3 regions of the Bacillus sp. GW821-FHT11D08 genome follow, and region 1 is predicted to be linked to each of the others. Evidence: riboswitches for the same ligand, from Rfam matches in the RefSeq annotation. Region 1 holds a riboswitch; each other region holds the start of a gene.
What was found. Region 1 has a riboswitch for S-adenosylmethionine ahead of mtnW (2,3-diketo-5-methylthiopentyl-1-phosphate enolase). Riboswitches for the same ligand answer to the same signal wherever they lie in the genome.

Region 1 (3,270 bases):
CCGTGACCGAATCACCGATCATAATGAGAAATTTCTGCTGATCGGATAGCTTACGGATGACTGACGGTTTGCAGCAGCCGCATTGATTGGTACAGTCTCCGTCACAGGCGTGCGGCCAGTCTATATGAATATGCTCATTGTCAAAGGATGCATGATTGCAGAAAATCCGCTCCTTTTCTACGATCCCTTCCAAAAGCGGATGCACAAAAAAGTCCATTCCCCCGCTTACGATATAAAACGGGAGGCCGTTTGACCGGACAAACGAGACAAAATCCAAAAAGCCGTCCCGTATTTTCGCATCCTTCAGAATAAAGCCGGTCAGTTCTTCTTTTAAGCTGCTCGGCAGCAGTCCGAACATCCGGCCGACTCCTTCTTGGATTGATATGCTTTTAGACAGAACACCGTCTTTTAATTCAAGCCACTCAGGAGGCGCGAATTCTTTCATCATGCTGACAATGTTGTCGTTCATGGTGACCGTTCCGTCGAAATCACAAATAATCAGCGGTGTGCGGGTCATACGGCTTCCACCCTTCCCCATTTGTCTAATGCGAGCTGAAGATCTTTGCACGACGCGGCTTTTTCTTCAATCGGCTGCGCTTCAAGCACCGCATCAATGATGGCGCGGAACGCTTTTCCCCCGCCCTCGGCTCCTTTCGGATGGCCGTGAATGCCTCCGCCGGCATTGATGATGTGATCGATGCCGAAATCGCGCATCAATAATGGCACCATACCGGGGTGAATGCCTGCTGACGGGACGGCAAACGACGGATGAAAGACATCGTCTTTTACACATTCATCATGGATTGCAAGCGCGGACTCCTTCGGAAGAGCAACGGATCCGTAAGGTGACGGAAATAAACTGAAATCAGCGCCGCAATAGCGGTTCAGCTTGCCGAGCAAAAGCGCATGCGACAAGCCGTAAACGGGAGATGATGTGAACGCGCCGCTGACTGCCGGATGCGCCATGATCGGAAGCGGGATTTCCCTGTCCTCAGCAAGGCTCTGCATCACATCTAAACCGTAAGCAAACACATTCAATAAAAGCGCGTCCGCCCCGAGTTCTGCCGCGCGCCTCGCTTTATCCCGCAATTCAGCGGTCCTTCCCGTAAGGTTTACGGCATACAGCGTTTTATGCCCCGTTTCCTCCCGGGTTTCCTTCAGGACTTGTTTTCCTTCGATAATGCGGGTTTCAAACGGAGCCAGTTCATTTTCAAAGAAAATTTCGTCATCTTTAATAAGATCCACGCCGCCGAGCGCCTGCTGTCTGAGCTGTTCTTTAATGTCGGCGAGATCCCGTCCGATCACGCCTTTAAATATGCTCATCAGAAGCGGTCTTTCAAATTCGCCCAGCAGTTTGCGGATGCCGTATATACCGAATTTCGGCCCGGGAAGGGAGCGTTTAAACCCTTCGGAAAATTCAAGATCAGTCAATTTTATTTTTCCGTCCAGTGACAGCTTTCCGAATACCGTCGTCAGGACGGCCGGAATATCTCTTGAAAAATTCGCCTCGGGATAGGCGATGGTGATGACGGATTGTGTTTCGTTTTCTGAGGTTCCTTCTTTCTCCTCAACTTTTACGACCCGCCCTTTATGTTTTCTGAGCTGTTCCTGCTTCACCAGGGGCAGGTCAGTCCAGGAGCCTACCGTCAGCCCCGCCGCAATCTGTTCCGCCCGCTTTTCACTGTCCGTTGTGTCTGTCAGAAGATATGTTGCCAATACTTCGCTCATGCGTGAACGCCTCTCTTTCTTTCGCAAAACATAAAAAAACCTCTTCCGTTTGAGCAGAAAGAGGCTTCGTGTTATGTCCGAATCTTATCTCTCAGCTCCTGCTGCAAGAATTAGCACCGTGCTTTATCAGTCGGTTGCCGGGCTTCATCGGGCTCGTCCCTCTGCCTGCTCTTGATAAGAATAATGATTTTATAAAGTATTTTGAATTATCGCATTGTTATTCTGATATGTCAATGCTTTTTCGGGTGAAAAGATTCAGTTTCCCGATCCGTTCCGCAGCTTCTTTAAGTCTTTCTTCACTTGTCAGAAGACCGACTCTTATATAGCCTTCCCCCCATTTTCCGAACCCGTTTCCGGCAGCGACCGCGACATCCGCTTTCTCGAGCAGCAGATCTGAAAACGACTGTGACGTATAACCGTCAGGCACAGGGAGCCATGCAAAAAAGGAGCCCGCCGGAGCCGTCACATCCCAGCCGATATTGCGGCAGGCTTTAATCCATGCATTGCGTCTTGATTCATATCTGTCATTTTGCGCCGCGACGCATGCCTGATCCGCTAAAAGTGCGGCTGCCGCCGCCTGCTGCGCCGCGGGAAACAGGCTGACAAACATATGATCCTGATAAAGGTTGATCGCTTCGATGACAGAAGCGTTTCCGACGGCAAATCCGACCCGCCAGCCCGCCATATTATACGTTTTGGACAAGGTATAGATTTCGATTCCCGTCTCTTTTGCGCCTTCGGTCTGCAAAAAGCTCAGCGGTTTATGCCCGTCAAAGCCGACGGCTCCGTACGCGAAATCATGAACGACACAAATGCCGTTTTGCTCCGCAAAACCGACCGTCTCCTCGAAAAACGCCTCTGTCGCCACAGCGCCGGTCGGATTATTCGGATAATTGAGATACAGCAGCTTCGCCTCGCTCCGCACCTTTTCAGGAATTACGCTGTAATCAGGGAGAAACCCTCTTTCTTCCGTCAGCGGCATCATTTCCATTCTCGCTTTTGCAAGGGCGACGCCTGACCAGTAATCAGGATATCCGGGATCAGGCACCAGAATGGTATCTCCCGGGTTTAAAAGACATTGCGGAAGCTCAACAAGTCCCGCCTTGCCTCCGAACAGCACGGCGACTTCCGTTTCCGGATCAAGCGTGACCCCGTACTCCCTTTCATAAAATGCAGCGGCTGCTTCTTTGAAGCTGTAAGCGCCCCGGAATGATGAGTATTTATGATTTTCCGGCCTTTCGACGGCGCGCTTCATTTCTTCAACGATATGCTGAGGCGTCGGCTGATCAGGGTTTCCCTGCCCTAAATTGATGACGTCTCTGCCTTCTTTCAGCTTTTGATTCACTTTTTGCACCAATGATGCGAAAAATTGTTCCGGCAGCTGTTTGAGTACATCTGAGATTTCAAAGTTCATATTTTCACCTTCTAAAAATGTCTTGAAATGATAGTCCATCATCATATATGGTTAAATAAAAAAAGTAAAGAGAAACTTGAGGTGTTAAAAAATGAAATGGACCGTTTCCTGTTTGCAATTTGATATTT
Region 2 (3,270 bases), 240 kb from region 1:
GGGTGATTAAATAAATTCCGTTAAACAGTTCGCACGCCGTGTCGAGAAGCGACTTGGCGATGGCGAGGCCTTCGGCTTTCTGCTTCCGCTTGTCTTCGCCGGCGAGCGCCATTTTTTCGCGGATGCTGTCTGACAGCTTAATGCCCGGGATTTCATGATGGATGAACTCTGCGTTGCGGCTGCTCGTTAACGGCATGATTCCGATATACACCGGTGTTTTGAGATGCTTCGTTTCATGATGAATGTCAATGAGCTGCTGCTCCGAGTAGACAGGCTGGGACACGAAGTAGTCAGCTCCGCACTCGATTTTTTTCTCCAGCCGTTTTACTGCTTTATCGAGATGGCGGACATTCGGATTAAATGCTCCGGCTACGGAAAAGTTCGTTTTCTTGCCGAGCGGTTTCCCTGATAAAGAAATGCCCTCGTTGAATTGTTTAATCAGCCTGATCAAGTCAAAGGACGTTAAATCATAGACGGAGGTAGCCCCTGGAAAGTCGCCGATTTTTGAAGGATCACCCGTGATGGCTAAAATGTCGGTGAGCCCGAGCGTATCCAGCCCCATTAAATGTGACTGAAGGCCGATGATGTTGCGGTCTCTGCATGTAATGTGAACGAGAGAACGGATATCAAGGCGCTCTTTCAGCAATGAACCGCAGGCTGCATTGCTGATCCGCGGTGTCGCCAATGAATTGTCGGCGAGCGTCAGCGCTTCTATGCCGGTTTCTTTTAATTCAGCCGCCGCTTGCAGAAATTTGTCAAAATTCAATTTTTTCGGCGGATCAAGCTCTACGATAATTGACCGTTTTTGAGCGGCGATTTCGTTTAAACCCGGTTCGATTCGTTCGTTGCTGACTGAGATGACTTCTTCTTCCCGTCTGATTTTCACTTCTTTCTCAGTGACGGGGGAAAGGCCGCGGACCGCTTCAGCCATGGCTCTGATATGGTTTGGCGTCGTACCGCAGCAGCCGCCGATAATGCGCGCGCCCTGAGTGCGGAACTGTACGGCGCTCTCCCGGAAATAGGCATCGTCCGTATCATAAACAAGCCGGCCTTCTTCTAAAGACGGAAGGCTGCTGTTCGGATAGACCGATAAATAAGCGTCACTGAAAATCGGCACTTCGGTGAGCGCTTCAATCATGTGGTACGGGCCGAGCCGGCAATTGATTCCCGTTATGTCAGCGCCGAGATCGGCAATGGACCTGAGGGCTTCCCGAAGCGGCGTTCCGTCCTGCAGCACGCCCTGTTCGTGCATGGATACGTTCAGCATAATCGGAAGTTCCGTTTCTTTTCTCGCGATCTTCAGCACTTCGCGCGCCTCTTCTAAATCATAGTATGTTTCCAGAAGCAGACCGTCCGGCTCTTCGTGCAGCAATAAATAAAGCTGCTCCCGAAAGCTGCGTTTAATCTCCTCCAGGCTGTAGGCGTTTTTGTTAAAGGTGCGGATGCCGCCCATCGTTCCCAATACATAAGCGCCGTCTGAGGAAGCGCGCGCGATTCTGACCGCCTCCTGATTGATTTTTTTCGTTTCGTCCTCAAGTCCGTATCTTGAGAGCTTAATAAAATTCGCGCCGTACGTATTTGTCTGGATGATGTCTGCCCCGGCTTCCACGTAAGCCTTATGTATCCGCTTGATCTCTTCGGGCTTTGATACGTTCAGTTCCTCAAAACATCTGTCAATGCCGTAGGAATAGAGGAGAGTGCCCATCGCGCCGTCTCCGATTAAAATCCGTTCTTTTAAGTCTTGTAATAGTCCCATTGTTTGCCTCCTTCGTCACATTCAGCAAGGAAAAAAGAGAAATAAAAAAAGTCTTCTTAAGAAGAAGACTTTGTAATCATTTGTCTCTCTTCTTATCTTCCAAGCTGTTTTTAGCTTGCTGGATTTAGCACCTTGGTCATGGTTTGGGTAAACCACTACACCGGTTGCTGAAGCGTCGTCGGGCCAGTCCCTCGGCTTCTCTTGATAAGAACGTTCATGTAATTGTCATGGGTTTCCAAAACTTAACTGTGAAAATCCCTTTCTCCAAATTTACCGAAAATAGAGACAATAATCAATAGGAATCACATAATTTATCTAAAATTAATAAATTGAACGTCAATCGGCAGGTCTGCTCCGCGGACGGCTGCAATAATCTGCTGCAGATCATCTTTATTTTTTCCGGTGACGCGCACTTGGTCGTCCTGAATCTGCGACTTGACCTTCAAGCCGGAGTTTTTAATCACCGCGTTGATTTTTTTGGCGTTGTCTTTATCAATGCCCTGTACAAGCTTCGCACGCTGGCGCACCGTGCCTCCCGATGCATTTTCGATTTTGCCGTATTCAATGTTTTTCGTCGGCACGTCCCGTTTGATCAGCTTGCCGCTCAGCACATCTTTGAGCTGATTCAGTTTAAACTCGTCATCAGAAATCAGGACAAGTTCTTCCTTTTCTAAAGTTACATCGCTTTTCGATCCTTTAAAGTCATAGCGCGTGCCGATTTCTTTCAGCGTCATCTGAATCGCATTCTGCACTTCGGGAAATTCAACTTTGGATACAATATCAAAAGAACTTTCTTTTGCCATGAGAAAACCTCCTATAACATTTCACTTATGAGTTGATTATAGTAGAATAAAGAGAAATGTCCAACAGCATAAAGCATGAATTTATGCATATTGGAAAAAATGAGAAAAACATCAGCCTCATACGGGCGAATCAGGAAGGACGATAACATGAGACCAGGGCAGCAGCTCACGCTTAGTATAGATCACCAAACCGATTTCGGTTATTTTTTAACCGACGGCGAGGATACGGTTCTTTTACATAACAGTGAAATCACAGAGGATATCGAAGACAGAGATGAAGTGGACGTATTTATTTACGTCGATCATCAGGAAAGACTCGCGGCGACGATGAAAAAGCCGCTCATCAGCTTTTATGACTACGGATGGGTGGAAGTGACGGACGCTGTGGAAGATATGGGCGTATTCGTCGACGTCGGTCTGTCAAAAGACGCGCTCGTCGCAACGGAGCACCTGCCTCCGTACAAATCCGTCTGGCCGCAAAAAGGAGACAGACTGTATTGCATGCTGAAGGTGACAAGCCGCGGGCGCATGTTTGCCAAGCCGGCGCCTGAGGATATCATCAGTGAATTATTTACGGATGCAGGGGAAGACGTCATGAATAAAGACCTGACGGGCACGGTGTACAGACTGATTGCATCAGGCTCTTTTCTGATTACCGATGAAGGCATCCGCGCGTTTATTCACCCTTCAGAAAGAAAAGAAGAGCCGAGA
Region 3 (3,270 bases), on a different contig from region 1:
TTCAGTGATTTGTATTTTTTCGTGTAAATTCCGAATGGCTCAAGGTGAACGGCTCCGGCATTCACGAGTTTGTAATCTTTATTTTCCTTCATTTCCTGTTCAAGGTAAGGAACGTGCTGGAAGTAGTTCGCATCCACTTCATTATCAGCTAACGCTTTGTTGTACATTTTGTAATCGTTCAGCACTTTTACTTTTAATGTGTAGCCTTTTTCCTTCAAGAGCGGTTCCGCTTCTTTTAAGATTTCAGCATGCGGTGTTTTTGTCGCGGCGACGACGATTTCCTTTTTATTCGAGCCGTTTGATCCGCAGGCGGCCAAAACTCCCGCGAACACAAGCAGCAGCGCACTTAATACAATCTTTTTCAATGTAAATCCTCCCTTATCTTTTGTCTATTATATTTGTAATTACATCACCGATAATCTGAATGATAAAGACGATGATGAGTATAAATACTGTCGCTACAAACGTTACATCCGTATTATTGGACTGGTAGCCTTCTACATATGCAAGGTTTCCGAGTCCGCCTGAACCGATGGCGCCGGCAATGGCGGTAGATCCGATCAGGGCGATGGCCGTAACGGTGATGCCTGAAATTAACGCAGGCATTGATTCAGGAATCAGCACTTTGAAGATAATCGTCGATGTCTTTGCTCCCATTGATCTGGCAGCTTCGATGACTCCTTTATCGACTTCCCGGAGCGCAATTTCCGCAAGACGGGCGTAAAACGGCGCGGAGCCGATAATCAGCGCCGGCAATGCGGCGTTCGGTCCTAAAATCGATCCGACCAAAATCTTAGTAAAGCCGAGAAGCAGAATAATTAAAATAAGAAACGGAATAGACCTGAAAATATTAACGACCGCCGCAATCACGGTGTTAATGATTTTATTTTCCCATAAGCTTCCCTTGCCCGTTAAAAAGAGCAGAAGACCGAGAACCGCTCCGATGATAAATGAAAAAACTAAAGCGATGACCGTCATATAAAGGGTCTCGTATGTGGCCGTCCACAGCTCGGTTATATCAACGTTCGGGAACCATTTTTCAAACATTTGTGATCACCTCTGCTTCTACCTGTTTGTCTTTGATGAACCGGATCACGTTTTCTACTTCTTTTTCCTGACCGTCAATATGAATGAATAAAGAACCGTAGGCTCCGTCCTTCGTCTGTGAAATTTTCCCCTGCAGAATATTGACGTCCACATCAAAGTTTCGGATCATTTCCGTAATGAGGGGCTGCTCGGCTGCCTGCCCGACAAATGAAAGCTGAATCGTTTTTCCTGTCGCTGTTTCCTGCAGAAAATGCTGGATGGTTTCTTTCGTCTCCTCTGGTTCTGTCACCTGCTGAACGAAACGCTTGGTCATCGGTTCGCGCGGGTTTCTGAAAACTTGGAGTACTTCGCCTTCTTCAACGACTTTCCCGTTTTCCATGACTGCGACTCTGTTGCAGATTTTTCGGATGACGTGCATTTCATGGGTAATGAGCACGATCGTCAGGCCGAGTCTGTCATTTATATCGGATAAAAGATCCAAAATTGAATCGGTCGTCTGCGGATCGAGCGCTGATGTCGCTTCATCGCACAGAAGGACTTTCGGATTATTGGCGAGCGCCCGGGCGATGCCGACACGCTGCTTTTGACCGCCGCTCAGCTGCGACGGATAAGATTTTTCTTTCCCCTCTAATCCGACCAGTTTAATCAATTCATCAGCGCGGCGGACCCGTTCGCTTTTTTTCACGCCGGCGATTTCCAGCGGAAACATAATGTTCTCCCGGACGGTGCGCGACCACAGAAGGTTAAAATGCTGGAAGATCATGCTGATTTCCTGGCGCGCTTTTCTCAGCCCGCGGCTGCTTACTTTATTTAATTCCGTCCCCGCGACTTCCACGGTTCCCGACGTCGGCTTTTCAAGGCCGTTCAGGAGACGGATTAAGGAACTTTTACCAGCTCCGCTATATCCTATAATTCCAAATATTTCGCCCTTTTTGATATCAAGAGTGACATCTTGGACAGCATTGACATCCCCATGCTTCGCTTTGTAAATTTTTGAAACATTTTGAAGATGGATCAAAGCAATCACCCGCCTTACACTATTCTAAGAAATCTTCCGGGTTTCTCCGCAAAAGAAAAGCCTTTCTGCAAAAATGAGCAGAAAGGCTTATTGAAAAAGGCCTTTCTCTCATCTTTCAAAGCAGACCGCTTCGAGTGAATTGGCACCATTTCAACATTGTTGATGGTTGCCGGGCTTCATAGGGCACTTCCCTCCACCTCTCTTGATAAGAGAAAACATATCGTATTTTCGTCCGGAAATTCTTACTGTAGAATAGCACGGCGAATGATAAAAAGTCAATAAAATAAATATTGGAAGCTATTGTCACATAGTAGATTGAGTTACGGCCGTTTACTGATCGCCTGAAAAAATCCGTTTGTCAGCCAGAGGATGGCCTCCAGCTTCAGCAGAGCTCTGAATGATCCTTTCACTTTGAGTTTTCCGCTTTGGATAAGCTTTTGCAAAGAGACATCACCATGCAGGAGATGAATGATTTCCGTCTGGTTTCCGTAAAAGGTCAAATTAGATTTTTCCTTTGAAACCGACGTTTTTCTCATTTCTCCCTGTCCGTTAATTGAGACCGTTAAGGCTTCTGTTTCTCCTTGGAATGTAATCAGCAGCGTTGAGGCGTTTAATAGCGGTTTCAAAAACAGATGCTGTCCGTCATTCTCTGAAACTTCTATTTTCTCCACTCGTATAACCTCCCGTTTTAATGGCCATACATACACTTTCTCTTTTTAACGGACAGAACCCTTTATAAACCGCACGACATTTTCCTGTAAATATTGTCACATCGGGAACGTTTGCGATGTTTTTTGTTTAATCAGCTCATATAAATAGGAAACGGAGCGGAAGGCGTATCCTTTCTCAACAAGCTCTCCGCCTTTAAACAGCAAAAAGCACGGAACGCTTTCAATCTGATAGGCTTTGGCGAATGCGGGGGAATAATTCACGTTGTTTTTATAGAAGGCGGCGCCGGGCAGCATTTCTTCGACGACAGTTAGCATTTTGGACGCCAGCTGGCATGTGCCGCAAAACGGGGTGTACAAATACAGGAGATAAACGTCATCCTGAATCGATTCGAGTTCATTTTCTTGGAGTTCTTTCATGTTTACCACCTCAGGTCGTTCTTTTTCAAAAATACAGTGTCAGCATCAAAGCCGGCTCTGATCAGCACAGATGCGAGATGATGGCCCGGGCACGACTCGACTTGCCTGTATGTTCTG

Region 2: it holds a riboswitch for S-adenosylmethionine, as region 1 does, so the genes downstream of both, AC1RRX_RS04345 (bifunctional homocysteine S-methyltransferase/methylenetetrahydrofolate reductase) here and mtnW (2,3-diketo-5-methylthiopentyl-1-phosphate enolase) in region 1, are expected to answer to the same signal.
Region 3: it holds a riboswitch for S-adenosylmethionine, as region 1 does, so the genes downstream of both, metN (methionine ABC transporter ATP-binding protein MetN) here and mtnW (2,3-diketo-5-methylthiopentyl-1-phosphate enolase) in region 1, are expected to answer to the same signal.

Annotation. Positions count from the first base shown of each region.
Region 1 covers NZ_JBXARS010000002.1:396,742-400,011, reverse strand. Annotated here, with positions in the region: gene mtnX (2-hydroxy-3-keto-5-methylthiopentenyl-1-phosphate phosphatase) at 1-517, opposite strand, end outside; gene mtnW (2,3-diketo-5-methylthiopentyl-1-phosphate enolase) at 514-1,728, opposite strand; SAM riboswitch class I at 1,810-1,909, opposite strand; gene AC1RRX_RS05745 (pyridoxal phosphate-dependent aminotransferase) at 1,946-3,142, opposite strand; gene AC1RRX_RS05740 (carbon-nitrogen family hydrolase) at 3,234-3,270, shown strand, end outside.
Region 2 covers NZ_JBXARS010000002.1:153,449-156,718, forward strand. Annotated here, with positions in the region: gene AC1RRX_RS04345 (bifunctional homocysteine S-methyltransferase/methylenetetrahydrofolate reductase) at 1-1,756, opposite strand, end outside; SAM riboswitch class I at 1,846-1,967, opposite strand; gene AC1RRX_RS04350 (YajQ family cyclic di-GMP-binding protein) at 2,068-2,559, opposite strand; gene AC1RRX_RS04355 (CvfB family protein) at 2,659-3,270, shown strand, end outside.
Region 3 covers NZ_JBXARS010000001.1:512,500-515,769, reverse strand. Annotated here, with positions in the region: gene metQ (methionine ABC transporter substrate-binding lipoprotein MetQ) at 1-365, opposite strand, end outside; gene AC1RRX_RS02625 (methionine ABC transporter permease) at 379-1,047, opposite strand; gene metN (methionine ABC transporter ATP-binding protein MetN) at 1,040-2,065, opposite strand; SAM riboswitch class I at 2,171-2,277, opposite strand; gene AC1RRX_RS02615 (SCP2 sterol-binding domain-containing protein) at 2,386-2,736, opposite strand; gene AC1RRX_RS02610 (thioredoxin family protein) at 2,833-3,153, opposite strand; gene AC1RRX_RS02605 (toprim domain-containing protein) at 3,156-3,270, opposite strand, start outside.